DNA from 3 places in the Streptomyces deserti genome. Region 1 is predicted to be linked to each of the others. Evidence: riboswitches for the same ligand, from Rfam matches in the RefSeq annotation. Region 1 holds a riboswitch; each other region holds the start of a gene.
The links. Region 1 has a riboswitch for cyclic di-AMP ahead of ACYVMZ_RS30435 (M23 family metallopeptidase). Riboswitches for the same ligand answer to the same signal wherever they lie in the genome.
Positions count from the first base shown of each region.

Region 2: linked by a shared signal. The riboswitch ahead of ACYVMZ_RS08595 (C40 family peptidase) and the one ahead of ACYVMZ_RS30435 (M23 family metallopeptidase) in region 1 are both predicted to bind cyclic di-AMP.
Region 3: linked by a shared signal. The riboswitch ahead of ACYVMZ_RS23365 (M23 family metallopeptidase) and the one ahead of ACYVMZ_RS30435 (M23 family metallopeptidase) in region 1 are both predicted to bind cyclic di-AMP.

Region 1 covers NZ_BAAGRZ010000025.1:105,834-115,626, forward strand. The annotation lists gene ACYVMZ_RS30420 (bifunctional acetate--CoA ligase family protein/GNAT family N-acetyltransferase) at 1-2,520, opposite strand, end outside; gene ACYVMZ_RS30425 (HPr family phosphocarrier protein) at 2,711-2,992, shown strand; gene ACYVMZ_RS30430 (GntR family transcriptional regulator) at 3,153-3,848, opposite strand; gene ACYVMZ_RS30435 (M23 family metallopeptidase) at 4,038-4,802, opposite strand; cyclic di-AMP (ydaO/yuaA leader) riboswitch at 4,817-4,982, opposite strand; gene ACYVMZ_RS30440 (M16 family metallopeptidase) at 5,174-6,562, opposite strand; gene ACYVMZ_RS30445 (M16 family metallopeptidase) at 6,559-7,953, opposite strand; gene ACYVMZ_RS30450 (DNA gyrase/topoisomerase IV subunit A) at 8,218-9,793, shown strand, end outside.
Region 2 covers NZ_BAAGRZ010000003.1:66,962-76,754, forward strand. The annotation lists gene ACYVMZ_RS08550 (adenosylmethionine--8-amino-7-oxononanoate transaminase) at 1-1,269, opposite strand, end outside; gene bioB (biotin synthase BioB) at 1,262-2,419, opposite strand; gene ACYVMZ_RS08560 (8-amino-7-oxononanoate synthase) at 2,568-3,695, shown strand; gene ACYVMZ_RS08565 (DUF397 domain-containing protein) at 3,758-3,982, opposite strand; gene ACYVMZ_RS08570 (helix-turn-helix domain-containing protein) at 3,992-4,852, opposite strand; gene ACYVMZ_RS08575 (ATP-binding protein) at 5,068-5,526, shown strand; gene ACYVMZ_RS08580 (LysR family transcriptional regulator) at 5,557-6,480, opposite strand; gene ACYVMZ_RS08585 (LysE family translocator) at 6,573-7,199, shown strand; gene ACYVMZ_RS08590 (DUF6328 family protein) at 7,132-7,728, opposite strand; gene ACYVMZ_RS08595 (C40 family peptidase) at 7,808-8,281, opposite strand; cyclic di-AMP (ydaO/yuaA leader) riboswitch at 8,285-8,475, opposite strand; gene ACYVMZ_RS08600 (hypothetical protein) at 8,828-9,136, opposite strand; gene ACYVMZ_RS08605 (ATP-dependent Clp protease proteolytic subunit) at 9,141-9,776, opposite strand.
Region 3 covers NZ_BAAGRZ010000015.1:13,795-23,587, reverse strand. The annotation lists gene ACYVMZ_RS23385 (GTP cyclohydrolase II) at 1-20, opposite strand, end outside; gene ACYVMZ_RS23380 (MarR family winged helix-turn-helix transcriptional regulator) at 187-696, opposite strand; gene ACYVMZ_RS23375 (dihydrofolate reductase family protein) at 765-1,910, shown strand; tRNA gene ACYVMZ_RS23370 (tRNA-Met) at 2,011-2,084, shown strand; cyclic di-AMP (ydaO/yuaA leader) riboswitch at 2,440-2,597, shown strand; gene ACYVMZ_RS23365 (M23 family metallopeptidase) at 2,610-3,638, shown strand; gene ACYVMZ_RS23360 (aldo/keto reductase) at 3,765-4,709, shown strand; gene ACYVMZ_RS23355 (PrsW family intramembrane metalloprotease) at 4,742-6,082, opposite strand; gene trmB (tRNA (guanosine(46)-N7)-methyltransferase TrmB) at 6,146-6,958, opposite strand; gene lhgO (L-2-hydroxyglutarate oxidase) at 7,123-8,331, opposite strand; gene ACYVMZ_RS23340 (MFS transporter) at 8,418-9,793, opposite strand, start outside.

The sequences.
Region 1 (9,793 bases):
CATGTCGTCGAGCAGCTGCGAGGCGGCTCCGGCGAGCCCGAAGGAGAGCACGGCTCCGGCCGCGGGGTCGATGACGGCCCGTACGACGGTGTCGACGCCGCGCGGGGCCATCCGCTGCACCACGGGGCGCAGCTCCTCCGGCTTCCCGAACAGGCCGGTCAACTCGGCGTACGCCCGGCGCAGTTGTTCCTCGTCCGCGAGGTCCAGGCGTACGCCGCCCAGGTCGGCGCGGTGCCGCAGGTGCGGGGCGGTGGCCTTGAGGGCCACGGGGTAGCCGAGGGTGCAGGCGGCCTCGGCCGCCGCGTCGGGGGTGGGGGCGGGCAGGGCGCGGTGGACGTGGATGCCGTACTTGCCGAGCAGTTCGCAGGTGTCCTCGGGGCCGAGGGTGAGACCCTGCCCGCGGGCGAGCAGCCCGTCGATCAGTTCGGCGGCGCCCTTCTCGTCGATGTCCTCGTACTCCGGCACCTTGCCGGGGTCGGCGGCCTCGCGCCGCCACTGGGCGTACTTGACGGCCTGGGCGAGGGCGCGGACGGCGCGTTCGGCGGCGGGGTAGGCGGGGATGGGGTGGGCTCCATCGGGAGCCTGGACGGCGGCGGGCAGTCGTTCCCCGGGGCGGAAGGGGTGGTCGGGGGGTGTGGTGACGGCCTGGGGTGCGGTGCTCGCGGCGGCCGACAGCGCCTGAGCGAGGCCGCCGAGCTCGACGTGAACCACCAGCACCGGCTTCGAGGGGACCGCGGCCGCGGCCGATCGCAGTGCCTCCGCCAGGGCCGCGTCCCCGGCCGATCCCTCCCCCACCGTCGGTATCGCGGTCACGACGACCGCGTCGCACGTGTCGTCGGCGAGCGCACGGGACAGTGCCGCGTGGAAGTCCGCCGGGGTGGCGGCCGTGGTCAGGTCCAGCGGGCGGTGCGGGCGCAGGCCCTCGGCGAGGCAGGCGTCGTAGCTGAGCAGGCCCAGCGACTCGGAGTTCCCGAGGATCGCCACCCGGGGTCCGGCGGGCAGGGGCTGGCGTGCGAGCAGCAGGCCCGCGTCGACCAGGTCGGTGATGGTGTCCACCCGGATCACGCCGGCCTGCCGCAGCAGCGCCGACACGGTCGCGTGCGGCAGTCGCGTCGCCCGTACTGCGTGCCCCTGGGGTGCCGCCCCGTGCCGTGCCCCCTGGACCACGACCAGCGGCTTGGCCGCGGCCGTGCGGCGCGCGAGGCGGGTGAACTTGCGGGGGTTGCCGATGGACTCCAGGTACATGAGGACGACGTCGGTGTCGGGGTCCTCGTACCAGTACTGGAGGACGTCGTTGCCGGAGACGTCGGCCCGGTTGCCGGAGGAGACGAACGTCGACACGCCCGTGACGCCGGTGACGCCTCCGCCGCGCCGGTGCAGCCGGGAGAGCAGGGCGATGCCGATGGCGCCGGACTGGGCGAACAGGCCGATGCGGCCCGGGCGCGGCATCTCGGGAGCCAGGGAGGCGTTGAGCCGCACCTGCGGGGAGGTGTTGATGATCCCGAAGGCGTTCGGCCCGATGATCCGCATGCCGTACGCGCGCGCGTGCCGCACCAGGGCGCGCTGGCGCTCACGCCCCTCGGGCCCGCTCTCGGCGTACCCGGCGGAGACCACGACGAGCCCCTGCACGCCGTGCTCGCCGCACTCGGTGACCACCTCGGGGACGTGCTCGGCCGGCACGGCGACGACCGCGAGGTCGACGGGCCCGTCGATGTCCCGCACCGAGCGGTACGCGGGCACCCCGTCGAGCTCCTTCTGCTCCTCGGGAAAGGCCCGGTTCACGGCGTGGAGCCGGCCGGTGAAGCCGGCGTCCCGGATGTTGTGCAGCACGCTGCGGCCCACGCCGCCGGGCGCGCGGCCGGTGCCGATGACGGCCACCGAGCCGGGCGCGAGCAGCCGCTGCACGGAGCGCGCCTCGGCGCGCTGTTCGCGCGCGTACTGCACGGCCAGGGAGCGGTCGGTGGGTTCGAGGTCGAACTCCAGGCGGACGACGCCGTCCTCGAAGCTGCGCTTCTGGGTGTACCCGGCGTCCGTGAACACCTTGATCATCTTGCTGTTGGCGGGCAGCACCTCGGCGGCGAAGCGGCGGATGCCGCGCTCCCGCGCGACGGCCGCGATGTGTTCGAGCAGGGCGGAGGCGACGCCGCGGCCCTGGTGGGCGTCCTGCACGAGGAAGGCGACCTCGGCCTCGTCGGCCGGTGCCGACGCGGGCATTCCGTCGGCGCCGATCCGGTCGTAGCGTACGGTGGCGATGAACTCGCCGCCGACCGTGGCCGCGAGTCCCACCCGGTCCACAAAGTCGTGGTGCGTGAAGCGGTGGACGTCCTTGGCGGACAGACGAGGGTAGGGCGCGAAGAAGCGGTAGTACTTCGACTCGTCCGACACCTGCTCATAGAAGCTGACCAGGCGGTCTGCGTCATCAACGGTGATGGGGCGGATGCGCGCGGTGCCGCCGTCGCGCAGCACCACGTCGGCTTCCCAGTGGGCGGGGTACTCGTGCCGGTCCGACGAGGTCTGCATGGGCCCCAGAGTACGGCTCGCGTCCGACAACGGCGCGGGGCAGTCTGTGGAGGACGGAAGTTCGGGCCGAGGCCGCGGCCCGACCGCCACCTTCCGGAGGGGCGTACACCCGGTGTGCGCCCGTTCCGGGCATGGTTCACGTGTGGGAAACTGGTCTAGACAACCCTGAACACCTGAAGGGCAGCAACACATGGCTGAGCGCCGCGTCAACGTCGGCTGGGCCGAGGGCCTCCACGCCCGCCCCGCCTCCATCTTCGTCCGAGCCGCCACGGCCGCAGGCGTCCCGGTGACGATCGCCAAGGCCGGCGGCACCCCCGTCAACGCGGCCTCCATGCTGGCCGTCCTCGGCCTGGGCGCCCAGGGCGGTGAGGAGATCGTCCTCGCCTCCGACGCCGAGGGCGCGGACGCCGCCCTGGACCGGCTGGCGAAGCTGGTCTCCGAGGGCCTCGAGGAGCTTCCCGAGACCGTCTGAGCCACATCGCGGCACCAGGCGGAGCCGCGTCGCCCATTCCGGGTGGCGCGGCTCCGCCGTTTTTTCACCCGAGCCGGCCCCCGGAATTCCCGGGAAACCAAAAAAGGGCAGCAGAAATAGACCCCGCCGAATAGCCCCTTCTTTGTATACGGCGCCCGTGTTAATGCCGCAGGCCCGACATGTTTACGGGATGTTGCGAAGTCCTCACACGGTCCGGGCGGTCACCGCCGCCGGAAAAGCGCAGCCGGTGCACGGCCGTCGCGCGCTCGGTGTGCAGCGCCGTGAGCGCCCGGGCACGCTCGCCGTCGCCACGTGCCACCGCGTCCACGATCGCGCCGTGCTCCGCCCAGGACTCCACGGGGTTGGCCGGCGCCTCCACGGCGTACATCCAGGCGATCTTGTGACGCAGCTGGGTCAGCATCGAGGTCAGCGCGGGGCTGCCGCAGGCCTGGGCGAGCGTCTCGTGGAACCAGCCGCCCAGGGAGCGCAGGTCCTCGCTGTTGCCCCGGCGGGCACGCTCCTGACCGAGCCTCACCAGGCCGCGCAGCACCTTCAGATGGGCCTCGGTACGGCGCTGGGCGGCGCGTGAGGCACCGAGGGGCTCCAGGAGCATGCGCATCTCCAGCAGGTCGGCGGCCTCCTGCTCGGAGGGTTCCGCCACGCACGCGCCCGCGTGCCGCCGGGTCACCACGAAGCCCTCGGCCTCCAGGGTGCGCAGCGCCTCGCGCACGGGGACGCGGGAGACGCCGTAGCGGCGCGCGAGGACCTCCTCGGTGAGCCGGCTGCCGCGCTCGTAGACACCCGCGACGATGTCGTCCCGGATCGCCGTACATACCGAGTGCGCCGGAATACGCATGACCGACCTCCGCCTTAATCCCCGTGAAACGTCGACGTTGGACGCGTGTTCCGTGACTCTATTGCAATGAGCTGGAATTTCCGACGGCGGGCCGGAATCCATGCATATTTTTTGGACAGTCGGCCGCCCGAAACGGCGAATGCCCCGGCTCGGGGAGCCGGGGCATCGTCATGGCCGAGCCGTCCGTCGTCAGAGGTTCACGCCGTGCGAGCGGAGGTAGGCGACGGGGTCCATGTCGGAGCCGTACTCGGGGCTCGTACGGGCCTCGAAGTGCAGGTGCGCCCCGGTGACGTTGCCGGTCGCGCCGGACAGGCCGATCTGCTGGCCCGGGGTGACCTGCTGGCCCACCGAGACACCGATGGACGACAGGTGCCCGTACTGGGTATAGGTGCCGTCGTTCATCTTGATCACGACCTGGTTGCCGTACGCCCCGCCCCAGCCGGCCTCGACGACGGTGCCCATGCCGACCGCCTGGACGGGGGTGCCGCTGGCCGCGTGGAAGTCGACGCCGGTGTGGCTGCCGGAGGACCACACGGCGCTGCCGGTCTTGTAGCCGGTGGAGACGTAGGAGCCGGCGATGGGCGGCACGAAGGTGTTCAGGCGCTTGCGCTCGGCCTCGCGGGCGGCGCGCTCCCGGTCCTCGCGGGCCTTCTCGGCCGCCTCGGCCGCCTTCTTGCGCGCGGCCTCCTCGGCCTTCTGCCGGGCGGCGGCCTCCTCGGCGGCCTGCTGCTGGGCGGCGGCCTGGGCGTCGATCTGGTCGGCTATGGAGTCGCCGATGGTGATGACCGGAGTGAGGCCGGTCTGCTCGGCGGCGGGTTCGGCGGCGAACGCCGGGGCGGCGACGGTGCCGATGACGCCGGTGGTGGCGAGGGCGGCGACGCCCGCCGCGCGGGCGGTGCTGCGCTGCATGCGGCTGGGACGACGGTGCTTCCCGGTGGCGCGGGTGAACGCCATGAAGTGTGCTGGTCCTTTCCTTCCTTCTCGCCTACCGGGTTAGCTGACGGGTTCGGAGCAGGAAGGTCTCCTACGGACCCCCTCGCGGCTCGCGCGGGCGTCCGATTCACCCCAGGGACTGTGTGGTGGGTCCCCGGCTCCCCTGGCTCGCGCCGTACGGGGACTCGGCGATGACTGTCCGCTGCCGCGGGTGCGGCGCACTGCCTGACGGACAGCCCGGATGAAGCTAAACGGGCCGACTTTCAATCCCCAAACGAATCGTGGGGTTTGTAGCGCATCCCACAGGGCAGACAGGCAACCTCCGCCTCAAATCGGGCATACGGGGGCCCTGGCGACTCTTGCGTCACCAGGGCCCCTACGCGCGCGTGCCCCTACTCGGCGGACACCACGGTCACTTCACCGATGCCGAGGGCCTCCACGGGCTCCTTGATCTGGGCCGCGTCGCCGACGAGGACGGTCACCAGACGGTCCACCGGGAAGGCGCTGACGACCGCCGCCGTGGCCTCCACGGTGCCGGTCGCGGCGAGCTGCCGGTACAGCGCGGCCTGGTAGTCGTCGGGCAGGTGCTGCTCGACCTGGTCGGCCAGCGTGCTCGCGACGGCCGCTGCCGTCTCGTACTTCAGCGGCGCCACACCCACCAGGTTCTGCACGGCGACATCGCGCTCGGCGTCCGTGAGCCCCTCCGCGGCGAGGGTGCGCAGCACGGTCCACAGGTCCTGCAGGGCGGGACCGGTGTTCGGGGTGTCGACGGAACCGCTGATGGCGAGCATCGCGGCACCCGTGCCCTCAGGCGTGGACCTGAGGACCTGCGCGAACGACCGTACGCCGTAGGTGTAGCCCTTCTCCTCGCGCAGGACGCGGTCCAGACGGGAGGTGAGGGTGCCGCCCAGGCAGTACGTGCCGAGGACCTGGGCGGGCCACACGCGGTCGTGCCGGTCCGGGCCGACACGGCCGATCAGCAGCTGCGTCTGCACGGCGCCGGGCCGGTCCACGATCACGACCCGGCCGGTGTCGTCCGCGGTCACCGGCGGCACGGGCCGCGGCTCGCCCGGGGAGCCGGTCCAGGAGCCGAGGGTGTCGCCGAGCAGCGCGTCGAGGTCGATGCCGGTGAGGTCGCCCACGACCACGGCGGTGGCCGTGGCGGGACGGACGTGCTTCTCGTAGAAGGCGCGTACGGCCGCGGAGTCGATGGCGGCGACCGTCTCCTCCGTGCCCTGCCGGGGGCGCGACATGCGGGAGTCCACCGCGAACAGCTCCTTGGAGAGCTCCTTGGCGGCACGTCGGGAGGGGTTGGCCAGCTCGTGCGGGATCTCGTCGAGGCGGTTGCGCACCAGCCGCTCGATCTCGCTGTCCGCGAAGGCGGGCGCCCTGAGGGCGTCGGCGACCAGGCCGAGCGCCTTGGCGAGGCGGGAGGCGGGGACCTCCAGGCTGAGGCGGACGCCCGGGTGGTCGGCGTGCGCGTCGAGGGTGGCGCCGCAGCGCTCCAGCTCGGCGGCGAACTCCTCGGCGGAGTGCTTGTCGGTGCCCTCGGAGAAGGCCCGCGCCATGATCGTGGCGACGCCGTCGAGGCCGGCCGGCTCGGCGTCCAGGGGCGCGTCCAGCAGCACCTCCACGGCGACGACCTGCTGGCCGGGGCGGTGGCAGCGCAGGACCGTCAGGCCGTTGTCGAGCGCGCCGCGCTCGGGGGCGGGGAAGGCCCACGGCTTGGGCTCGCCCGCCTGCGGCTGGGGGTGGAACTCCATCGTGGCGAGCTCGGTCACTTCGCCGCCTCCTCGTTGTCGTCGGTGGCTTCCACGGTCGCCGCGGACTCCGGGTCCTCGGTGCCTTCCACGTCCTCGGTGTGCTCCGGGGCGATCGGTTCGTAGACGAGCACCGCGCGGTTGTCGGAGCGCAGCCGGGCCTTGGCAACCTCCCGGACCTCCTCGGGCGTCACCTCCAGCACGCGCTGGACGGCGGTGAGGGCGAGCTGTGGGTCGCCGAACAGCACGGCGTACCGGCACAGTTCGTCGGCGCGGCCCGCGACCGTGCCGAGCCGGTCCAGCCACTCGCGTTCCAGCTGGGCCTGGGCGCGCTCCATTTCCTCGGCCGTGGGGCCCTCCTCGGCGAACCGGGCGAGCTCCTCGTCGATGGCGGCCTCCATGACCGGCACCTCCACGTCGCCGGACGTCTTCACGTCCAGCCACCCCAGGGACGGCGCCCCGGCCAGCCGCAGCAGGCCGAACCCGGCCGCCACGGCCGTACGGTCCCGCCGCACCAGCCGGTTGTACAGGCGGGAGGACTCGCCCCCGCCGAGGACGGTGAGTGCCAGGTCGGCCGCGTCGCACGCGCGCGTGCCGTCGTGCGGCAGCCGGTAGGCGGCCATCAGGGCGCGGGCCGGGACCTCCTCCTCGACGACCTCGCGCAGCTGCTCGCCGATGATGTCGGGCAGCGCGCCGTCCCGGGGCTCGGGCTTGCCGTCGTGGGCGGAAATCGAGCCGAAGTACCTCTCGATCCAGGCCAGCGTCTGCTCCGGGTCGATGTCGCCGACGACCGACAGCACCGCGTTGTTCGGCGCGTAGTAGGTGCGGAAGAACTGGCGGGCGTCCTCCAGGGTGGCCGCGTCCAGGTCCGCCATCGACCCGATGGGGGTGTGGTGGTACGGGTGGCCCTCCGGGTAGACGAGAGCGGTCAGCTTCTCGAAGGCGGTGCCGTAGGGGACGTTGTCGTAGCGCTGCCGGCGTTCGTTCTTGACGACGTCGCGCTGGTTCTCCATGGATTCGTCGTCCAGGGCGGCCAGCAGGGAGCCCATGCGGTCGGCCTCCAGCCAGAGGGCGAGCTCCAGCTGGTGGGCGGGCATGGTCTCGAAGTAGTTGGTCCGCTCGAAGCTGGTGGTGCCGTTCAGCGAGCCGCCCGCGCCCTGGACGAGCTCGAAGTGGCCGTTGCCCCTGACCTGGGCAGAACCCTGGAACATCAGGTGCTCGAAAAGGTGAGCCAGGCCGGTGCGCCCCTTGACTTCGTGGCGCGAGCCGACGTCGTACCAGAGGCACACCGCCGCGACCGGGGTCAGGTGGTCCTCGGAGAGCACCACGCGCAGGCCGTTGGCCAGGCGGTGCTCGGTCGCTGTCAGGCCCCCGGAGCCTGCCTGGGCTGTGGCCGTGTGACCCATGGGCATGTACGTCCCTTCGATCGCGGAGCGGTCCTCGAAACCGCCGTTTTCCTGCCGGTCCTGCCACTGTATGCAAGCGTGCGGAGCGCCGGTGAAGTTCCCGGGCGGCGTACGCCGAGAGCGAGAACCCGGTGACCGGCCGGGCAAGGGCGATCGCGGACGGCACCGGGGCGGGGCGGCCGGAGACGGGGCCTGGTACGGGTTGTCAGTGCGGCGGTCCACAATGGTCCGCGTCAGATCCGTTCACGCTTCAGCAAGGAGCCGGCAGCGATGGCCCGCCGCAGCACGAAGACACCGCCGCCCGACGACTCGTACGAGGAGAAGATCCTCGACATCGACGTCGTCGACGAGATGCAGGGCTCCTTCCTCGAGTACGCGTACTCGGTCATCTACTCCCGCGCCCTGCCGGACGCGCGCGACGGTCTCAAGCCGGTGCACCGCCGCATCGTCTACCAGATGAACGAGATGGGCCTGCGCCCCGACCGCGGCTACGTGAAGTGCGCCCGGGTCGTCGGCGAGGTCATGGGCAAGCTCCACCCGCACGGCGACGCGTCGATCTACGACGCGCTGGTGCGCATGGCCCAACCCTTCTCGATGCGTGTCCCCCTGGTCGACGGCCACGGCAACTTCGGCTCGCTGGGCAACGACGACCCGCCGGCGGCCATGCGGTACACCGAGTGCCGGATGGCCGAGGCCACGGGCCTGATGACGGAGTCCATCGACGAGGACACCGTCGACTTCCAGCCCAACTACGACGGCCAGGAGCGCGAGCCGGTGGCGCTGCCCGCCGCCTTCCCGAACCTCCTGGTCAACGGCGCCTCGGGCATCGCCGTCGGCATGGCCACGAACATGCCGCCGCACAACCTGCGCGAGGTGATCGCGGCCGCCCGCCACCTGATCCGGCACCCGAACGCCGATCTCGACGCCCTGATGAAGCACGTCCCGGGCCCCGACCTGCCCACCGGCGGCCGCATCGTCGGCCTGTCCGGCATCCGCGACGCGTACGAGACGGGCCGCGGCACGTTCAAGATGCGCGCGACGGTCTCCGTGGAGAACGTGACGGCACGCCGCAAGGGCCTCGTCGTCACGGAGCTGCCCTTCACGGTCGGCCCGGAGAAGGTCATCGCCAAGATCAAGGATCTCGTCGGGTCGAAGAAGCTCCAGGGCATCGCCGACGTCAAGGACCTCACCGACCGCAAGCACGGCCTGCGCCTGGTCATCGAGATCAAGAACGGCTTCGTGCCGGAGGCGGTCCTGGAGCAGCTGTACAAGCTGACGCCGATGGAGGAGTCCTTCGGCATCAACAACGTGGCCCTGGTGGACGGCCAGCCGCTCACGCTGGGCCTGAAGGAGCTCCTGGAGGTCTACCTCGACCACCGCTTCGACGTCGTACGACGGCGTTCGGAGTTCCGCCGCGGCAAGAAGCGCGACCGTCTGCACCTGGTCGAGGGCCTGCTCACGGCGCTCCTGGACATCGACGAGGTCATCCGCCTGATCCGCTCCAGCGACAACTCGGCGCAGGCCAAGGAACGTCTGATGGGGCACTTCTCACTCAGCGAGGTCCAGACGCAGTACATCCTGGACACCCCCCTGCGCCGCCTGACCAGGTACGACCGCATCGAGCTGGAGGCGGAGAAGGACCGGCTCAACGCGGAGATCGAGGAGCTCACCCGGATCCTCGAGTCGGACGCGGAGCTGCGCAAGCTGGTCTCCAACGAACTGGCCGCCGTGGCCAAGAAGTTCGGCACCGACCGCCGTACGGTCCTGCTGGAGTCGGCCGCGACCCCGGCCCCCGTGCCGCTCCAGGTGGCGGACGACCCGTGCCGGGTGCTGCTGTCCTCCACGG
Region 2 (9,793 bases), on a different contig from region 1:
CGCCGCCGCGCACACCGCGCGCGCGATTCGCGCCACGTCCGCGTCGCCCGTGACGTACGGCGGCATCGTGTAGATCAGGTCGCGGAACGGCCGCAGCCACACGCCCTCCCGGACGGCGGCCCGGGTCGCCGCCGCCATGTCGACCGCGTGGTCGAGCTGCACGACCCCGATGGCGCCGAGGACCCGTACGTCCTTCACCCCGGGGAGGCCCGAGGCCGCCGACAGGCCCTCCCGCAGCCCGGCCTCGATCCGCTTGACCTCCGCGAGCCAGTCCTGCCCGAGGAGCAGCTCGATCGAGGCGCAGGCGACGGCCGCCGCCAGCGGGTTGCCCATGAAGGTCGGCCCGTGGGCGAGCACCGGCACCTCGCCCCGCGAGATGCCGTCGGCCACCCGGGAGGTGCACAGCGTCGCCGCCATGGTCACATAGCCGCCGGTCAGTGCCTTGCCCACGCACATCACATCGGGCGTCACGGCGGCGTGCTCCGCCGCGAACAGCGCGCCCGTGCGCCCGAATCCGGTCGCGATCTCGTCGAAGACCAGCAGCACGCCGTGGGCGTCGCACGCCTCGCGCAGCACCCGCAGATAGGCGGGGGAGTGGAACCGCATCCCGCCCGCGCCCTGCACCACCGGCTCCACGATCACCGCTGCCAGCTCGTCGGCGTGCCGCTCGATCAGCGACCGCAGATGATCGGCGTACGACTCCTCGTACCGCGCCGGCGGCGGGTCCGCGAACACCTGGCGCTGGAGCACCCCGGTCCACAGCTCGTGCATGCCGCCCTCGGGGTCGCACACCGACATCGGCTGCCAGGTGTCGCCGTGGTAGCCGCCGCGCCAGGTCAGCAGCCGTTGCTTGCCCGGACGGTCCAGCGAGCGCCAGTACTGCAGGCACATCTTGACCGCGACCTCGACCGACACCGACCCGGAGTCGGCGAGGAAGACGTGCTCCAGACCCTCGGGCGACATGTCGACAAGGAGCTTCGCCAGGCGTACGGCGGGCTCGTGGGTGAGCCCGCCGAACATCACGTGGCTCATCCGCGCCAGCTGCTCGCGCGCGGCCTCGTTCAGCACCGGGTGGTTGTAGCCGTGGATCGCCGACCACCAGGAGGACATGCCGTCGACCAGCTCGCCCGAGCCGTCGGCCAGCTTCAGCCGCACCCCGCTCGCCGCCTCCACGACGAGCGGCTCCTGACGACCGGGCATGGGGCCGTACGGATGCCACACGTGCCGACGGTCGAGCTCCAGCAGCTCCGGCACGCTCAGCTCAGGCATTGGGCGCGATATCCGTTCCGGCGCCCCGGCGGCGGACGGCGACCAGGTCGGGCCTGGGCTCGTCGACCCGCGGAGCAGGTGCGGAACCGCAGACTTTGCCGCCCTCCTCGGAGCCGCACCCGCCGCCCTCGTGGCAGCCCCCGGAGGTGCGGTGCTCCGGCAGCGTCACCTGGTCGGTGCCCTCCACCTCGAACCCGGCGTCCGCGATCATCTCCAGGTCGGCCCTGCCCGCCTGGCCCTCGCTGGTGAGGTAGTCACCGAGGAAGATCGAGTTGGCCAGGTGCAGGGCGAGCGGCTGCATGGAGCGCAGATGGACCTCACGGCCGCCCGCGATGCGCACCTCGACGTCCGGGCACACGAACCGGACCATCGCCAGGATCCGCAGGCAGCGCTGCGGGGTCAGGTGCCACTCCTTGGCCAGCGGGGTGCCCTCGAACGGGATCAGGAAGTTGACCGGAACCGAGTCCGGGTCCAGCTCGCGCAGCGCGAAGACCACGTCCACCAGGTCCTCGTCCGTCTCGCCCATCCCGGCGATCAGACCCGAGCAGGCGGACAGGCCCGCCGCGTGCGCCTTCTGGACGGTGTCCACCCGGTCGGCGTAGGTGTGGGTGGTGGTGATGTCCCCGTACGTCGCCTCGGACGTGTTCAGGTTGTGGTTGTAGGCGTCGGCGCCCGCCTCGCGCAGCCGCTCCGCCTGGCCGTCGGAGAGCAGCCCCAGACAGGCGCACACCTCGACGCCCTCGTTCTGCTCCTTGATCGTCTTGATGGTCTCGGAGACCCGGTCGACGTCCCGGTCGGTCGGCCCCCGTCCGCTGGCCACCAGACACACCCGCTTGGCACCCCCGGCCACACCGGCGGCCGCGGCCTGGGAGGCCTGGTCGGGTTTCAGCCAGGTGTACTTCAGGATCCCGGCCTTGGAGCCGAGCCGCTGGGAGCAGTAGGAGCAGTCCTCCGGGCACAGGCCGGACTTGAGGTTGACGAGATAGTTGAGTTTCACCCGTCGGCCGAACCAGTGCCGGCGCACCTTTCCGGCCGCGGCCACCACATCGAGCAGGTCGTCGTCGGGCGTGGCGAGGACGGCCAGCGCCTCCTCGCGGGTCGGCGTCTCGCGCCGCAGCCCCTTGTCCACCAGCGTGTTCAGCAGGTCCATGGGAGCTGATCCTGTCGTACGGAGCCGCCCCGGGCCAAGGAGACTTCGCACAACAGAGGCGCTTCGACGTGTGGGTATCGCCACATCCTGGCCTGCGGGCCGGGCCGCTAGTGTCTGTGCACTGCCTACAAATTCCCCCGGAGGACCCATGGTGTTCGGCTGGATCGACGAGCAGGCGGAACTGCGCCGCCGCGCGGGTCTCGTACGGACCCTGCGCCCGCGCCCGGCCGACGCGCCGCTCCTCGATCTCGCGAGCAACGACTACCTGGGCCTGGCCCGTCACCCGGAGGTCACCGAGGGTGCCGCGCGGGCCGCGCGGACCTGGGGCGGCGGCGCGACCGGCTCCCGGCTCGTCACCGGCACCACCGAGCTGCACACCGAGCTGGAACGCGAACTGGCCGATTTCTGCGGCTTCGAAGCGGCCCTCGTCTTCTCCTCCGGCTACGCGGCCAACCTCGCCGCGGTCACCGCGCTGGCCCCGCACGGCTCGCTGATCGTCTCCGACGCGGGCAACCACGCCTCGCTGATCGACGGCTGCCGGCTGGCCCGGGGCACCACGCAGGTCGTGGCGCACGCCGACCCGGACGCCGTGCGCAAGGCGCTGCGGACGCACGACGGGCCCGCGATCGCCGTGTCCGACACGGTCTTCTCGGTCGACGGCGACGCGGCCCCGCTCGCCGAGCTCGCCGAGGCATGCCGGGAGCACGGCGCGGGGCTGGTGGTCGACGACGCCCACGGCCTGGGTGTGCTCGGCGACGGCGGCCGCGGAGCCCCGCACGCGGCGGGACTCGCGGGCGCCGACGACGTCGTCGTGACGGTCACGCTGTCCAAGTCGCTCGGCAGCCAGGGCGGAGCCGTCCTCGGCCCCGCCCGGGTCATCGACCACCTGGTCAACGCGGCCCGGACCTTCATCTTCGACACGGGCCTCGCCCCCGGCGCGGCGGGGGCGGCCCTGGCGGCACTGAGGCTGCTGCGCCGCGAACCGCAGCGTGCGGCGCGAGCGCGGGCCGTGGCGGGCGAGCTGCACACCCGCCTGACGGCCGCCGGCCTGGAGGCGGTCCGTCCGGACGCCGCGGTCGTCTCCGTGCGCGCGCCCTCCCCGGAGGGAGCCGTGCGGTGGGCGGCCGACTGCCGGGCGGCCGGACTGGCCGTGGGCTGCTTCCGTCCTCCTTCCGTGCCCGACGGCATCTCACGGCTGAGGTTGACCGCCCGTGGCGACCTCTCCGGGGAGCAGATCGAACGCGCCGTACGGGTGATCGGCGAAACGCGGCCATGAGTCGGCGTGCACGGCCGTGCGTCGCGGGTGAGGGACAGGTCGGCTGAGGGACAGGTCAGGGATCACCGGAGCGCGGCCGTGAACCGCGTCCAGCTCCCGGGGGAGAAGAGCAGCGCGGGCCCGGCCGGGTCCTTGGAGTCCCGCACGGCGAGCAGCCCGGCCCAGGGGCCGGAGGCCGGACGGGCCGTCTCTACGCAGTTGTTCGCGCCGGTGCTGTAGCTGCTGCGCAGCCACCGCACGTCGGGCAGATCGGTGCTGGAGGGGATGGTCCGAGGCAATGCACGCATGGTGCCTCCTTACGCGCCGGCAGCTATCCCGGCGATGAAATCCAACGATTCCTCGGGCGAAAGGGCGTGGATCTGAAGGGCGTTGAAGGCCTCCGTGTAGGCCTGGAGGTCTTCTTTCCGTTCGAGATAGAGGCTACTCGTCAAGTGGTCGAGAACAACAACGTCCAGATCAGAAGTGTGCGGAAATGACAAAATTACGAAAGGCCCTGTGACTCCGATGTGCGCCCCGGCGGCGAACGGCAGGACCTGGAGCCGTACGTGGGGCAGCTGCGCCTCCTCGACCAGCCGCGTCAGCTGCCGGGCCATCACACCGGGCCCGCCGACCTCCCGGCGCAGCACCGCCTCGTCCAGGACGGCGTTCAGTTCCAGCGGCGGATCGGCGCGCAGCACGTCCTGCCGGGCCAGCCGTACCTCGACCAGGGTGTCGAGCCGTTCCTCCGACAGGCCCTCCACGGCGGCCCGCGTCACCGCCCGTGCGTACTCGGGCGTCTGCAACAGCCCGGGGACGACGGTGGTCTCCAGCGTGCGCATCGCGCCGGCCTGGGACTCCAGGCTGATGAAGTCGCGGTAGGTCGGCGGCAGGACCCCGCGGTAGGCGTGCCACCAGTGGTGCCGGCCGCCGGGGTCCTCCGACCCCGCCAACACCAGCAGCAACTCCCGCAGTTGGGTCTCGACCACGCCGTAGGCGTCGAGGAGTAACCGCACATCGGCCGGTTTCACCCCGCTCGTGCCGGTCTCGATCCGGCTGACTTTCGACTGGTGCCAGCCCACCAGCCGGGCGGCCTCACCACTGGTGAGCCCCGCTGAGGTGCGCAGCGCGCGCAGTTCGGCGCCCAGCTTCCGGCGGCGCACCGCGGGACCGTGCTGCATGGGCTTCTCCTTACTCCTTCCGAGGCGCCCAAATACGGTCTTCCGTCGTAGAGTTCACCGCTTTGAGCGACAGATATATGCATATCTTGGTGGATCGCCGTCCTTCGCCGGGGTGGTGATGGCAGTCTGGCGGGCGAAGCACCAGTCCGGGACCGTACTCGAACCATCCGTCTCCGTGTCGGACTGCGGTCCCGGGGGAAAGGGACGACGTCGCCATGGCAGACCATTTGGAAGCCTCCGTCACTCTGCCGAGCGATCCCGCCTCGGTCTCCGCCGCCCGCGCCTATGTGGTGGGCACGCTGGCGGAGTGGGGCATGCCGGCGGACACGGAAGTGTCCGACACCGTCCGGCTCATCATCTCCGAACTCGCCACCAACGCCGTCCAGCACACCTTCGGCCAGTCGCCGACCTTCACGGTGGACGTCGCCCTCGACCGTGACGAGCAGCTGCGCATCGGCGTGACCGACAGCCACCCGCGCTTTCCCAAGCGGCTGCCCGCCGCAGTCCAGCAGGACAACGGTCGGGGCATGGTGATCATCCGGTGCCTGACCGCGGAATGCGGCGGCAGACTGCGCATCCGCCCCACCCGGTCGGGCGGCAAGACGGTCTCCGTCGAACTGCCGTGGACCCTGCCGACGGCACCGGTACCGGCGGCGGGCCAGCAGGAGTCGTAAGCCCGGTCAACCTGGCGAATCCGGTGGATCTCACCCCTGGTGGGTCCGCCGGGCGCGGCCGAACGCGCCGCGCAGCAGCGCCCGGAACGCGTCGGCGGCCGGTGCCGCCTCGTCCGCGCGGTGCACGACCGAGATGGTGCGGCGCAGCTCTCCCGGCTCCAGCGGGCGCGTCCCGACCGGGGTGGCCGCCGTCCGCGCCACCATCTCCGGTACGACACCGACCCCGAGCCCCGCGCTGACCAGCGCGCACACCAGGGCGTATCCGGGCGTCGCGACCACCACCGACGGGGTGGCCCCGGCGCTGGCCAGGGCCGCCTCGACGCCCTGCCGGGCCGGATGGTCCGGCGCCATGCTGATCAGCGGCTGCCCGGCGAGCTCCGCCAGCGGCAGCCGTGACGTACCGCTGGTGAGGGCGTGCCCCGGGGCGGTCACCAGGACCAGCTCCTCGACGAGGACAGGTTCCGCACGGACCGCTCCGGGCAGCCGGACCGGATCGGCGGGTTCGTACGTGTGCGTCAGCGCCAGGTCGATCTCACCGGCGGCGACCGCGGCGACACCGGTCGGCGGTTCGTAGTCCGCGACGGTCAGCGCCACATCCGGATACGCCCGGTGAAACGCGCTGAGCACCGGCGGCAGCAGATGGATGCCCGCCGTCTGAAAGGTGCCGAGCCGGAGGGTGCCTCCCGTGAGGCCGGTCAGCCGCGCCAGTTCGTGCCGGGCCTGCTCCAGTTCGTCGAGGACGCGGCGGGCCCGCGCCACCAGCAGTTCGCCCGCGCCCGTGAGCCGCGCCCCGCGGTGATGCCGGACCAGCAGGGCCGTGCCCGCCTCCCGTTCCAGCTTGGCCAGTTGCTGGGAGAGCGCGGGCGGAGTGTAACCGAGCCGCTCGGCGGCCCGCGTGATCGAACCGGCCTCGGCGACGGCGACCAGCGCGGCGAGCCGGGTCGGGTCGTACATGTCTCGTCCTCCGGAGGCGTAAAGCACTGCTTAAGGCTCACGGAGCTTATTCGACATACCTGCTGAAGGCCCGGGCCCGGCAGGCTGGTCGCATGGACGCACAGCTCATCGCCTTCACCGGGGTCGCCGCGGGCATGGTCGCCATGCCGGGCGCCGATTTCACCGTCGTCGTGCGCAACGCGCTGGTGTCGCGCCGGGCCGGTGTCGCGTGCGCGCTCGGCATCGCGGCCGGGCTGCTCCTGCACACGGCGCTCGCGGTGGCGGGGGTCGCCGCGGTGCTGGCCGCCGTCCCGGCACTGTTCCGCGCGCTGCAACTGCTGGGCGGTGCCTATGTGCTGTACCTGGGCGTACGGACCCTGTGGGCGCTGCGGCAGCCGCGGAGCGCGGCCGTCGAGGACGACGGCAGGTCCGCCCTGCGCCCGCTGCGGCAGGGCTTCGTGACGAACGCGCTCAACCCCAAGGCGCCCATCACGTTCCTCAGCCTGCTGCCGCAGTTCGTGCCCGCGGGCAGTCCCGCGCTGCCCCGGACGCTGCTGCTCGCGCTGATCGTGGTCGTGCTCGCCCTGGTGTGGTTCCCGGCCGTGGCCCTGCTGGTGGACCGCCTCGGCCGGTGGCTGCGCGGACCGCGCGCCGCTCGGGTCGTCGAGGGCGTCACCGGTACCGCACTGACGGCTCTGGGCGCCGTTCTCCTCCTCGAACCGCTGGGTGCGGCGCCCTGACGGCGTCCTGGACCGGATCCGGGCCCTGGGAAGTGTCGTGGGCCGCGTCGGCCAGGCCCGCGCGGCGCACGAGCCGGGGAAGCAGCCCCCACAGGCCGGCACAGACGAGGAAGGTCGCCGCGCCCGCGGCGAGTCCACCGGCCCGGCCGGTCGTCACGTCCACGACCAGCGTGACCGATCCGCTGAACGCGAAGACCAGCACCACCAGGCCGATGGTGGCGAGCCGTGAGGAGACCTGCACGATGCGCGGCTTCGCGCCCTTCTGGAACAGGGAGCGGTGCAGCGCGGCCGGCGCGGTGAACAGCGCGGCGGCGAGGACGGCCAGCAGGAGGGCCGTGACGTACGTGACGCGCTGGACCGTGTCGAGGGACTCGAAGCGTGACGTGAAGGCGAGTGACAGCAGGAAGGCGAACAGGATCTGTACGCCCGTCTGGGTGACGCGCAGCTCCTGGAGCAGTTCCACGAAGTTGCGGTCGGCGCGTTCCAGCGGCGTCTCGTTGCGTGCGGTGCAGGGACGGTGCTCGGCCATGGGGGCACGAGTAGCCACCTGAGCCCGAATCACGCCCCGGCGGGGCGGCGGCACCCCGAGACGCCGCCGCCCGCGCGGATCACTTGACCCGGCCGTACCAGACGCTCTTGGTCCAGATCTTCTGCAGCCGCACCACGTCCCCGGTCTTCGGGGAGTGCCAGATCCTGCCCTTACCCGCGTAGATGCCGACGTGGTAGACGTTGCGACCCGAGTGGAAGAACACCAGGTCTCCCGCCTTGCGGTTCTTGGCGGAGATGTGGCGCGTCTTGTTGTACTGCTGGGCCGCCGTACGCGGCAGCTTCTTGCCCGCCTTCTTGAACGAGTACAGCGTGAGCCCCGAGCAGTCGAACCTGTGCGGTCCGGCGGCGCCCCACTTGTAGGGCGAGCCCTTCTTCGAGGCAGCGATCTGGAGCGCCTTGGTCGCCGGTGAGGCGGCCTGGGCCTCGGAGGTGAATCCGGGAGCCACGATCGAGCCGCCCACGGCGGCGATGGTCAGGGCCGAAGCCGTACCGGCTCGGGCCATCAGCGACGGGACACGATTGAGCGCAGTCATGCGCAACCCTTCGTCAGCCGCCTGTGAAGGATGACCTGTCGGATTCGGGCTGGCGAAGTAGCCCGGCCGCAAGCGAGCTTGCGGCTTCACCCCAAGGGCTGCTCGGAACTCACGCTCCGGCGACCCGTCGTGCTTGGGTCCTCCACTCCTGCCGATCCACTCCTGTCGACCGGTCATCCGGGCGGCGGCAGGACTCGGCGTCCGCCCGGACCGCCCCGCCGCGGCGGCGGGGGCTTGTCGTCAGACACGGATCTTGACTCATGGATGTCCGAAAATCCCAACGGAACCGGGGATTTGTGTTGTTACTCACCACTCACCCGTTCGGGTGGACAGCGTTGTGTTCGAGTCGCTGTCTACGGGCCCGAGGGGGCTCGGACCAGCGGCGGAATGTCCCATTCCGTCCGTGAGCTACGCGCGTTGCGCAAGCCTGACGGATCGAAAACAGTAGGTCTGGCTACTCCGAAAGGGGGTACGTCGTTCGGTCCGTTTGGAGTCGGGCCCGGACGCCTCGCCGATGGGGCGGGCGTCCGGACCGGTGGGGGAGCGTCAGATCCCGTTGGCCGGAGGAAGGGTGACGCGGGCGGTGCGCCGTTCGCCGTCCAGGACCCGCAGCGCCCGGGCCAGCGTGGCCGCGTGCAGTTCGCTCTCGCCCCGCTGGTGCATCACGGCCAGCGCGTCCCGCAGGGCGACCGCCTTGCCGACCAGGGCCTGGGCGGCGCGCAGTCCGCGGTAGGTGTCGCCGGGCAGGGCCGGGTTGATACGGCCGAGCAGGTCCACGACGTCGAGGTAACGGTCGATCAACTCCGCCTCGGCGCGCGTCAGCGCGGGCAGCGGCGGAAGTTCGGGTGGGAGCATCTGCTCACCTCCCGGTGGGCGGGGCGAGCGTGGCTTTGCGGCTCGGGACGATCCGGTCGGCCAGGCCGTACTCCACCGCTTCCTCGGCGTCGAGGACCTTGTCCCGCTCGATGTCCGCGCCGACCTGCTCGCGCGAGCGGCCCGTGTGCCGCGTGAGCATCTCCTCCAGGCGGGCCCGAATGCGCGTCAGCTCGTCGGCCTGGATCGCCAGATCGCTCGCCTGCCCGCGCACCGGATCGGGCACCTCGGGCTGATGGATCACCAGACGCGCGCCCGGCAGCACGAATCGCTTGCCCGGCGTGCCCGCCGCCAGCAGCACCGAGGCGCTCGCGCCGGCCTGGCCCAGGCAGATCGTCTCCACGTCGCAGGTGACGTACCGCATCGTGTCGTAGATCGCCGCCATGGCGTGGAAGGAGCCGCCGGGGGAGTTGATGTAGAGCGAGATGTCCCGGTCGGGGGCCTGGTGTTCGAGGTACATGAACTGGGCCATCACGTCGTTCGCCGACGTCTCGTCGATCTGCGTCCCGAGGATGACGATCCGCTCCTCCATCAACTTCGAGTACGGATCCATCGTCCGTTGCCCGAAGCCCGTGCGCTCCGTGAACTCGGGCAGGACGTGGCGGGCGGACGGTCGGGTCATGGCGAACCCCTCCTCGC
Region 3 (9,793 bases), on a different contig from region 1:
GCGGCGGGGAAGTCGGGCATGCGGGCCTCCGGGTTCCGTTCGTTCCTGTGCGGCGGCACGGCCGGTCCGCTCGCCCCGGCCGCACAGCCATCTGCTTCAGTTTTGAAGCAGTCCCACGGTCCCGGACTCTATCCTGTGCTTTAAAGTTAAAGCAACCCTGTGGGGGGCATGGCTGACGTGACGGGGTCACGAGCAGGACGGTGACGACCGGCGGCGCCAAGGCACCTCGTCGGGCGCCGCCCCGTCCTCCTGCAGCGCCCGCGCCACCCCGGTGCAGATCTCCTCCAGCTGCCCGACCTGCTCCTCGGTGAGGTGGTCGAACAGGGAGGTCCGTACGGTCTCGACATGCCCGGGCGCCGCGCGCTCCAGCACCGCCAGGCCCTCGTCGGTCAGGGCGGCGATGCTGCCGCGCTTGTCCCAGCCGCAGGCCTCGCGCCGCACCATGCCGTCCTTCTCCAGGCGCGTCACCGCGTACGTCAGCCGGCTACGCGTGATCTTCAGCTGCTCGGCCAGGCCGGTCATGCGCAGCCGCCGCTCCGGGGCCTCCGAGAGGACGGCCAGGATGGAGTAGTACAGGTGCGGCATGCCGGCGTCCTGCTGGAGCTGCCGGTCGATCGCATCCTCCAGGAGCAGTGTGGCGGCGAGGTACGCGCGCCAGGCGCGCTGCTCCTCGGGGGTGAGCCAGCGGGTCGTCATGCCGCCAGTGTAAGTTTGTTTCAAACTTGAACCAAGTCTGCCCGCTCACGACCCACCGGGAAGCGCCGATGCCCCACCCGTACGTCCTGCTGTCCGCCGCCGTCTCCCTCGACGGCTACCTGGACGACACCGGCCCCGAGCGCCTGCTGCTGTCCAGCCCGGCCGACTTCGACCGGGTCGACGAGGTGCGGGCGTCCGTCGACGCGATCCTGGTGGGCGCCGGCACCATCCGCGCGGACAACCCCCGGCTGCTGGTCAACTCGCCCGAGCGGCGCGCCGCCCGCCGCGCCGAGGGCAGGCCCGAGTACCCCCTCAAGGTCACCGTCAGCGGCTCCGGCGACCTGGACCCGACGGCCAACTTCTGGCACACGGGCGGCGAGAAGGTCCTCTACACGACGGACAAGGGCGCCGAACGGGCCCGCGCCCTCGGCATCGCGGCCGACGTCGTCCCGCTCGGCACCGAGCTGGACTGGCGTCGGCTCCTTGCGCACCTGCACGACGTACGGGGCGTACGGCGGCTCATGGTCGAGGGCGGCGGGCAGATCCACACCCAGCTGCTCACCCAGGGCCTCGCCGACGAACTGCAGCTCGTCCTCGCCCCGCTCTTCGTGGGCGACCCGGACGCACCCCGCCTCTTCGGCCCCGGCGGCTACCAGGCGGGCCGGCTGCGCCTGCTGGAGACCCGCCCGATCGGCGACGTCGTCCTCATGCGCTACGTGCCGACGGCTCCGGGCACCGGACGGCTGCCCTCCGCCGCCGACCACCACTGGCTGGCCCTCGCCTGCGACCTGGCGGCGCAGTGCCCGCCGTCGCGGACCGCGTTCAGTGTGGGAGCGGTGGTCGTGGCGGCCGACGGTACGGAGCTGGCCCGGGGGTACTCCCGGGAGGGCGGCGATCCGGTCGTGCACGCGGAGGAGGCGGCGCTCGCCAAGACCGACCCGACCGACCCGCGCCTGGCCACCGCGACGGTCTACAGCAGCCTGGAGCCCTGCGCCCGCCGGGCCTCCCGGCCCGCGCCCTGCGCCCGGCTGATCCTGGACGCCGGAGTGCGCCGGGTCGTCACGGCCTGGCGTGAGCCGGACACGTTCGTGGCGGGGGCCGACGGGAGCGGTCTGCTGGCCGCCGCAGGTGCCGAGGTCGTCGTCCTCCCGGAGCACGAGGAGCGGGCCAAGGCCCCGAACCGCCACCTGCTGACCGGCCCCCCGGCCGTCTGAAAACGCCTGGCTCCGGACCGGAAAACCGCCGGTGAAGGGCGGTGGACGGGTATGTGTGTGCTCACCGTCCCGCGGATGGCGTACACTGGTGACACACCGACGCGGGGTGGAGCAGCTCGGTAGCTCGCTGGGCTCATAACCCAGAGGTCGCAGGTTCAAATCCTGTCCCCGCTACTCAAGGCTCAGGGCCGGAACTCATGGAGTTCCGGCCCTGAGTGTTTCCCGCCCGTCCCCATCCGTCATCGTCCCTGAGGGATCAGTCATCGTCCCTGTGGGTCTCTGAGGGCGGGCAATGATCATTGTCACGTGACGTGAGCGAACCGCCTCGGTCCGCATAACAACTGATACGCCGTCAGGTAACACTGGCCACATGAGACGGGGTCAACTCGCCCGTTTTTCACCGTTCCTGGCAGGTAAGTCCGCGCGAAAATCGTTAATGATCAAGAGGAACAGCTTGGAATCCACACCCCGCGTCTATTAACGTTCGATAACGCAGCGCGGTCGTCCCAGCCGTCACAGGAGACGGCTCCGTGCGCACGCGCCGAATCCCGCGAGGGAACCGGGGAACCACCACCTTGGGGTGAATCGAGCGGATGCCGCCGTGGAAGCACGGCCGGTATACGCGCGTAGGAGACCTTCCCGCTCCGAACCCGTCAGCTAACCCGGTAGGCGGAGACGGAAGGAAAGGAGTACGCCTACGTGGCGTCCAACCGGCCTGCCCCCGAGGCCCCGTTCGTGCCGAGCCAGCGCAGTACCGACACCTTCGGCTACGACGGTTACCGCACCGACGAGGGCCCGTTCCAGGAGTGGAACCCCACCGAGGAGTCCATCCGACCCGTACGCGGCCGGCATCGCGTCACCAAGCAGCGCGGCGGACTCGCCCGCAGCTCCACCGTGCTCGGCGTCGGTGTCATAGCCGCCGTCGGCGCGGGCGGCATGGCCAGCGCCCAGACCGGCAAGCCGCCGGTGTCGATCTCCATGCCCGACCTCCCCAATGTGGGTGCCCTCATCTCCGACGAGGAAACCCCGGAGGGCTCCGCCACCCCGCTCAGCGACATCGGCGTGACCTCCGCCGACACCGAGCAGGGCGCCGCCGGCGCCGGTGAGGCGCTGCGCGCCCGGATCATGGCCCAGGCCGAGCGGCAGCAGCAGCAGGTCGAGAGCAAGGCCGCCGCCGAGGCCGCGGCCGCCGCCGAGAAGGCCGCCAAGGAAGCGGCCGAGAAGGCACAGAAGGAGGCCGAGGCCAAAGCCGCCGCCGCGAAGGCGAAGGCGGAGGAGGAGGCCCGCAAGAAGGCCGAGGCCGAGCGCCTCGCCCAACTGGCCAGGCAGTACGCGCTGCCGACCTCCTCGTACACCATCACCTCCACCTTCGGCCAGGCCGGCGCCTACTGGTCCTCCGGCTACCACACCGGCCTCGACTTCGCGGCGCCCACGGGCACGCTCATCAAGGCCGTCCACAGCGGCACCATCACCCAGGCCGGCTGGGACGGGTCCTACGGCTACAAGACGGTGCTCACCCTCGACGACGGCACGGAGATCTGGTACGCGCACCAGTCCTCCATCAGCGTCAGCGTCGGCCAGAAGGTCAACACCGGCGACGTCATCGGCCGCGTCGGCGCCACCGGCAACGTCACCGGCGCCCACCTCCACCTGGAGGTCCACCCGGACGGCTCCGCCAACGGGGTCGACCCGAGGGCCTGGCTGCAGAGCAAGGGCCTCAACCCCTGAGATCCGCCTGAGCGTTGAGATCCTCCGAGGCGTGAGGTCTTCCGAGACCTGAGATCTCCTGAGATTTACGATCCCTTGGCCGGGCGTGCGGAATGGGCGCGTCCGGCACGGTCGTTGACGAGGAGCATGACGTCTCTTCGCAAGCTCGGCACCTCCGACCTCGAGGTCTTCCCGCTCGCCCTCGGCGGCAACGTATTCGGCTGGACCGCCGACGAGGCGGCCTCCTTCGCCGTCCTCGACGCCTACACGGCCGCCGGCGGCAACTTCGTCGACACCGCCGACGTGTACTCGGCGTGGGCCGAGGGCAACGAGGGAGGCGAGTCCGAGACCCTCATCGGCAAATGGCTCGCCGCGCGCGGCAACCGCCCGGACGTCGTCATCGCCACGAAGGTCAGCCAGCACCCCGAGTACCGGGGCCTGTCCGCCGCCACCATCAAGGCGGCGGCCGACGCCTCCCTGCGCCGCCTCGGCACCGACTACATCGACCTCTACTACACCCACTTCGACCAGCCCGAGGTGCCGGTGGAGGAGATCATCGGCGCGCTGGACGAGCTGGTGAAGGCGGGGAAGGTGCGCCACATCGCCGCCTCCAACATCTCCGCCGAGCGGCTGAAGGCGTCCCTGGCCTTCTCGGACCGCGAGGGCCTCGCCCGGTACGTGGCGCTCCAGCCCCACTACAACCTGGTCTCGCGCGACACGTACGAGGGTGAACTGCGGGACCTCGCCGAGCGGACCGGCCTGGCGGCCGTGCCGTACTACGCGCTCGCCTCCGGGTTCCTCACCGGCAAGTACCGGCCCGGTACGACGGTGGACAGCGCCCGGGCGGGCGGTGCGTCCAAGTACCTGGAGACCGAACGGGGGCGGCGGGTGCTGACGGTCCTGGACGAGGTCGCCGCGGCCCACGACGCCCCCGTCGCGACGGTCGCCCTGGCGTGGCTGGCGGCCCAGCCGACGGTGGCCGCGCCGATCGCCTCCGCCCGGACGGTGGAGCAGCTGCCGGCCCTGCTGGGGGTGGGGGAGCTGCGGCTGACGGAGGAGGAGCTCGGGAGGCTGACCGAGGCCTCGGCCTGATCGACCGGTAGATCGATCGGTAGGCGGCGCCCCTACGACCGGTAGGGGTTGTACGCGGGATACGGTGCCGCCGGATGTCCGTACACGGACCCGTACCCGTACACCCCGTACACCGGCCAGGGCGGGGCGGCCACCGGTACGGGCGGGGCCGTGCGGCGGGCCGCGTGGTCCAGCGCGGGGCGCGCCACCTCGCGGCGCCGCCACAGCGCGTCCAGCAGCTCCCGTTCCCGTACGACGAAGTCCGCGCCGGTCCGGCCGCGGCGCGCGCGGTGCCGCAGGAACGCCAGCGAGGTCGCGTACGCCTCGTACTGCGCCACCGCCCGGGCCGCCTGCTTCCCCGCGTGGCGGCGGGCGTACTGCCGGGCGATCCGCCGCGCCCGCATCGAGCTGAGCGCGAACGGTTCGGCCGGTGTCAGCCACCCGGCCACCGCGTACGCGGGCAGCTCGGCGCGTACGGTCCTCAGCTCGCGCTGCCGGGTCCAGATCACCAGCCAGGTCAGCAGCCCGAACATGGGCACCATGAAGCCCGCGTACACGGCGAAGAAGCCGTACTCGCCGAGGGCCGAGGAGCCGTTCCACAGGGCGTGCATGCCCATCGCGAGCAGCAGGCCGGAGAGCGGGACGAGGAGGCGCCGGCCGCGCTGCCGCTCCGTCGCGAGGGCGGCGAAGCCGAAGCCGATGCCGGTGAGGACGGTGAAGAGGGGGTGCGCGAACGGCGACATGATGATGCGCACGAAGAAGGTCGCCGCCGTGACGGAGGCGATGCCGCGGCCGCCGGTGAGCTGGTCGGTGCCGAAGGCGGTGCCCAGGTAGAGGATGTTCTCGGTGAACGCGAAGCCGGTGGCGGTGACCCCGGCTATCACCACCCCGTCGAGGATCCCGGTGAAGTCGCGGCGGCGGAAGAGGAAGACCAGTAAGACGGCGGCGGCCTTCGCGGACTCCTCGACGATGGGCGCGATGACGGTCGCGCCGAGGGTGTCGGCGCTGGACGGATCCGCTGTCGCGGTCGCTATCCACCGGGTCGCGAAGCTGTTCGCGACGATGGCTATCAGCGCCGCCGCGCAGGCGCCCCAGGCGAAGGAGAACAGCAGGTTCCGCCAGGGGCCCGGCTCGACGCGGTCCAGCCACCGGAAGGCGGCTATGAGCAGGGGGACGGGCAGGACGGCGAGGCCCAGACCGACCAGGAAGCCCTCGGTGCCGGTCTCCTCGCGGACCAGGGCGAGGATGACCAGCCCGGACAGCGCGAGGAGCGTGCTCAGGGCTCCGTAGCGCACCCATGCCCACTGCCACCAGTGCGCGTGCCGTGCGCCGTGGGCGGGTGTGCCGCCGGCGGGGCCGCTGGGGTACGTCGGGTACGGGGGACAGGTGGCCACGGCATTGACCCTAACGAGACTGTGCGGGTGCAGGGTGCACTACGGATGCTGCACGGGGGTGCTCTACGGGTGCTGTACGCGACGGAAGAGCAGGTCGTTCACGACATGTCCCTTGTCCAGTCCCTGGCCCTCGAAACGGGTCAGCGGGCGGAAGCCGGGGCGCGGCGCGAAACCGCCGTCTGCCTGCGTGTTCTCGAAGTCGGGATGCGCCGTGAGCACCTCGAGCATCTGTTCGGCGTACGGTTCCCAGTCGGTCGCGCAGTGCACGATCGCGCCCGGCTTGAGGCGGGACGCGGCCAGGGTGAGGAAGGCGGGCTGGATGAGCCGGCGCTTGTGGTGCCGCTTCTTGGGCCAGGGGTCGGGGAAGTAGACGCGCAGGCCGTCGAGGGAGTCCGGGGCGAGCATTTCGCGCAGGAGGATGATCGCGTCCCCGTTGCCGACGCGGATGTTGGTCAGGCCGCTGCGGTCGGCGAGGTTGAGCAGATTGCCCTGGCCGGGGGTGTGGACGTCGACGGCGAGGATGTTCGTGCCGGGGTCGGCGGCGGCCATCTGGGCGGTGGCCTCGCCCATGCCGAAGCCGATCTCCAGGACGACGGGGTTGTCGTTCCCGAACAGCTCGGGGAGGCCGAGGCGCCGGCGTCCGTCGATGTCGAAGCCCCACTTGGGCCACAGCCGCTGCAGCGCGTCCGCCTGCCCTGCGGTGACGCGGCTCCTACGAGGCTGGAAACTCCGGATCCGCCGCTCGAAGTGCGCCCCGGCCGGATCGGCCTTCGGCCCGTCCGGAAAACGCGGCTCTCCCTTGGCCCGGTCACGCCGGACGGACGCTGCGGGGCGAGCGGGCTGGGGGGCTTCGGGGGTGTTCACGGAGTCAGTCACAGTGCTGTCGATTTTACGGGGAGGCCTGCCTGGCTGCGGGCAGTCGTGCCGCGGGGGCGGCGGGGCGCTGTGCCTGCCTGGGTGGACACCCACCCGCGCCCAGCACCGACGCCGAGCCCCCTGCAACGCCGAGCTCAGCAGCCCACCCCTCTCACCCGGCCCCCTCACCCACCCAGCACAGCCAACGCCCTCCGCGCCACTTCCCTCCCGATCGGCAACGAAGCCGTAGCCGCGGGCGACGGCGCGTTCAGCACATGTACCGCCCGCGCCCCCTCCCGGATCAGGAAGTCGTCCACCAGCGTCCCGTCCCGCAGCACCGCCTGTGCCCGCACCCCCGCCGCCGTCGGCACCAGATCGTCCTCCGTCACCGCGGGCAGCAGCCGCCGTACGGCCCGGGTGAACGCCGCCTTGGACAGGGACCGCCGCAGCTCACCCGCCCCGTACCGCCAGTGCCGCCGTGCTATCCGCCACGACCCCGGCCAGCTCAGCGTCCCGCCCAGCTCACGCAGGCGTACCGTGCCCCAGTCGTAGCCCTCGCGGGCCAGTGCCGGCACCGCGTTGGGGCCGATGTGCACCTCTCCGTGGATGCCGCGCGTGAGGTGCACCCCGAGGAAGGGGAACGCCGGGTCGGGGACCGGGTACACCAGGCCCCGGACCAGTTCCGGGCGGGCGAGGTCGTAGTACTCGCCGCGGAAGGGGACGATCCGCACGCCGGGGTCGTCGCCCGTCATCCGGGCGATCTCGTCGCAGTACAGGCCCGCGCAGTTCACCAGGACCCGGCCGCGTACGACGTCCCCGGTCACGGTGAGCGCGGCGACGCCGAGGTTAGGGCGCCGGTCGATGCGTATGACGTCCGCGCCGTAGCGGATCTCCGCCCCCGACGCCTCCGCCAGCTGCCGGGCCACTCCGGCGAAGTCGCAGATGCCGGTCGTGCCGACGTGTATCGCCGCCAGGCCCTGTACGTCGGGCTCGTACTCGGCGATCTGGGCGGCGCCCAGCTCCCGTACCGGAATGCCGTTCTCCCGGCCGCGCTGTACCAGCCCGTGCAGCCGCGGCAGCTCCTCCCGCTCCGTCGCGACGATCAGTTTGCCGGTGACGGCGTGGGCGATGCCGTACTCCGCGCAGAACTTGACCATCTCGGCGGCGCCCCGTACCGCGTAGCGGGCCTTGAGGGAGCCGGGGCGGTAGTAGATGCCGCTGTGGATGACGCCGCTGTTACGGCCCGTCTGGTGGCGGGCCGGGCCCGGTTCCTTCTCCAGGACCGTCACGCGGGTGCCCGGCGCGGCGCGCGTGATCGCGTACGCCGTCGACAGGCCGACGATTCCGCCGCCGATCACCAGCACGTCACAGTCGTATGCGATCTCCGCCCGCACCTGTTCCACCTCCCGGTTTCGATAGTGCACTGTGCCACTGACAATGCGCTCAAACCCGGGAGGCGACCGGCGGACCGTCGGCAGGATCAGGCGGGAGCCATCAGCAGCGGCCGGGCGCGCTCCCGCAGCTCGACCACGCGCGGTTCGTCGCCGTACGGCTCCAGCCGGTGCAGGAGGTCCTTCACGTACTCGGTGGTGCGGGCCGAGGAGATGCGCCCGGCCACTTCGACCGCCCGTACGCCCTGCTCGCAGGCCGCGTCCAGGTTGCCCGACTCCAGTTCGGCGACCGCGGAGACGACCAGGCGCAGGCCGTGCGAGCGGACGAACTCCTCCGTCGGCTTCGACAGTGCCTGCTCGGTGAAGCGGCGGACCTGGCGCGGGGCCTTGAGGTCGCGGTAGCACTCGGCCGCGTCGGCGGCGAAGCGGTCGTACGAGTAGAAGCCGAGCCAGCTGGGGTCGTGGTCGCCGGGGCGGGCGCGCTCCAGCCAGCTCTCGGCTGCCTTCAGGGCCGCGCCGGCCGCCTGGGCGTCGCCCGCACGCGCGTGTGCCCGGGCCTCGACGAGGCGGAAGAAGCTCATGGTGCGGGCCGTGGCCAGGCCCCGGTTGCGTTCCAGGGCGGCCTGGGCGAGGTCGACGCCCTCGTCGCCGAAGCCGCGGTAGGTGGCCTGGAGGGACATGGAGGCCAGGACGTAGCCGCCCAGGGGGACGTCCGCCGCTGCCCGGGCCAGGCGCAGGGCCTGGATGTAGTAGCGCTGGGCCGCCTCCTGCTGGCCGGTGTCGAAGGCCATCCAGCCCGCGAGGCGGGTGAGTTCGGCCGCCGCGCCGAAGAGGGCGCGGCCGACGTCGTCGGAGTAGGAGCCGAGCAGCAGCGGGGCCGCCTCGACCCGCAGGCATTCGGGGACCATCGACGAACGCCAGTCCCCGCCGCCGTACTTGGAGTCCCAGCGCCGCGCGTCCTCGGCGGCCTCGCGCAGCTTCTGCACATCGCTGTGGCCGACTTTGAGCGGTGCGCCGGAGCCCTCGGCCGGGTTCGCCTCGCGCGCCACCGAGCTGTCGGCCGGGGTTATCAGCCATCGCGAGGCAGGCGTTGCGTATGCGCTCACTGCGAAGGAGCCGGCCAGCGACTGCCAGATGCCGCCGGAGCCGGCGCGGCGGCCGGCGAGGTCGAGACGGTACAGCTCCGTCGCGGACTTCACCGCCTGCCCGACGTCCCGGGGGAAGGCGAGGCCCACTTCGGGCGCGGGATCCGCGTCCGCCAGGCCGATCTCGTGGAGCGGCACCGGGCGGCCGAGCTTCTGGCCGATGGCGGCGGCGATGAGGTGCGGCGCCGCACCCTGCGGCACCATGCCCTTCGACACCCAGCGCGCCACCGACGTCTTGTCGTAGCGAAGCGTCAACCCGCGTTGGGCGCCAAGATCGTTGACGCGTCGTGCGAGTCCCGCGTTGGAGATTCCCGCGAGGG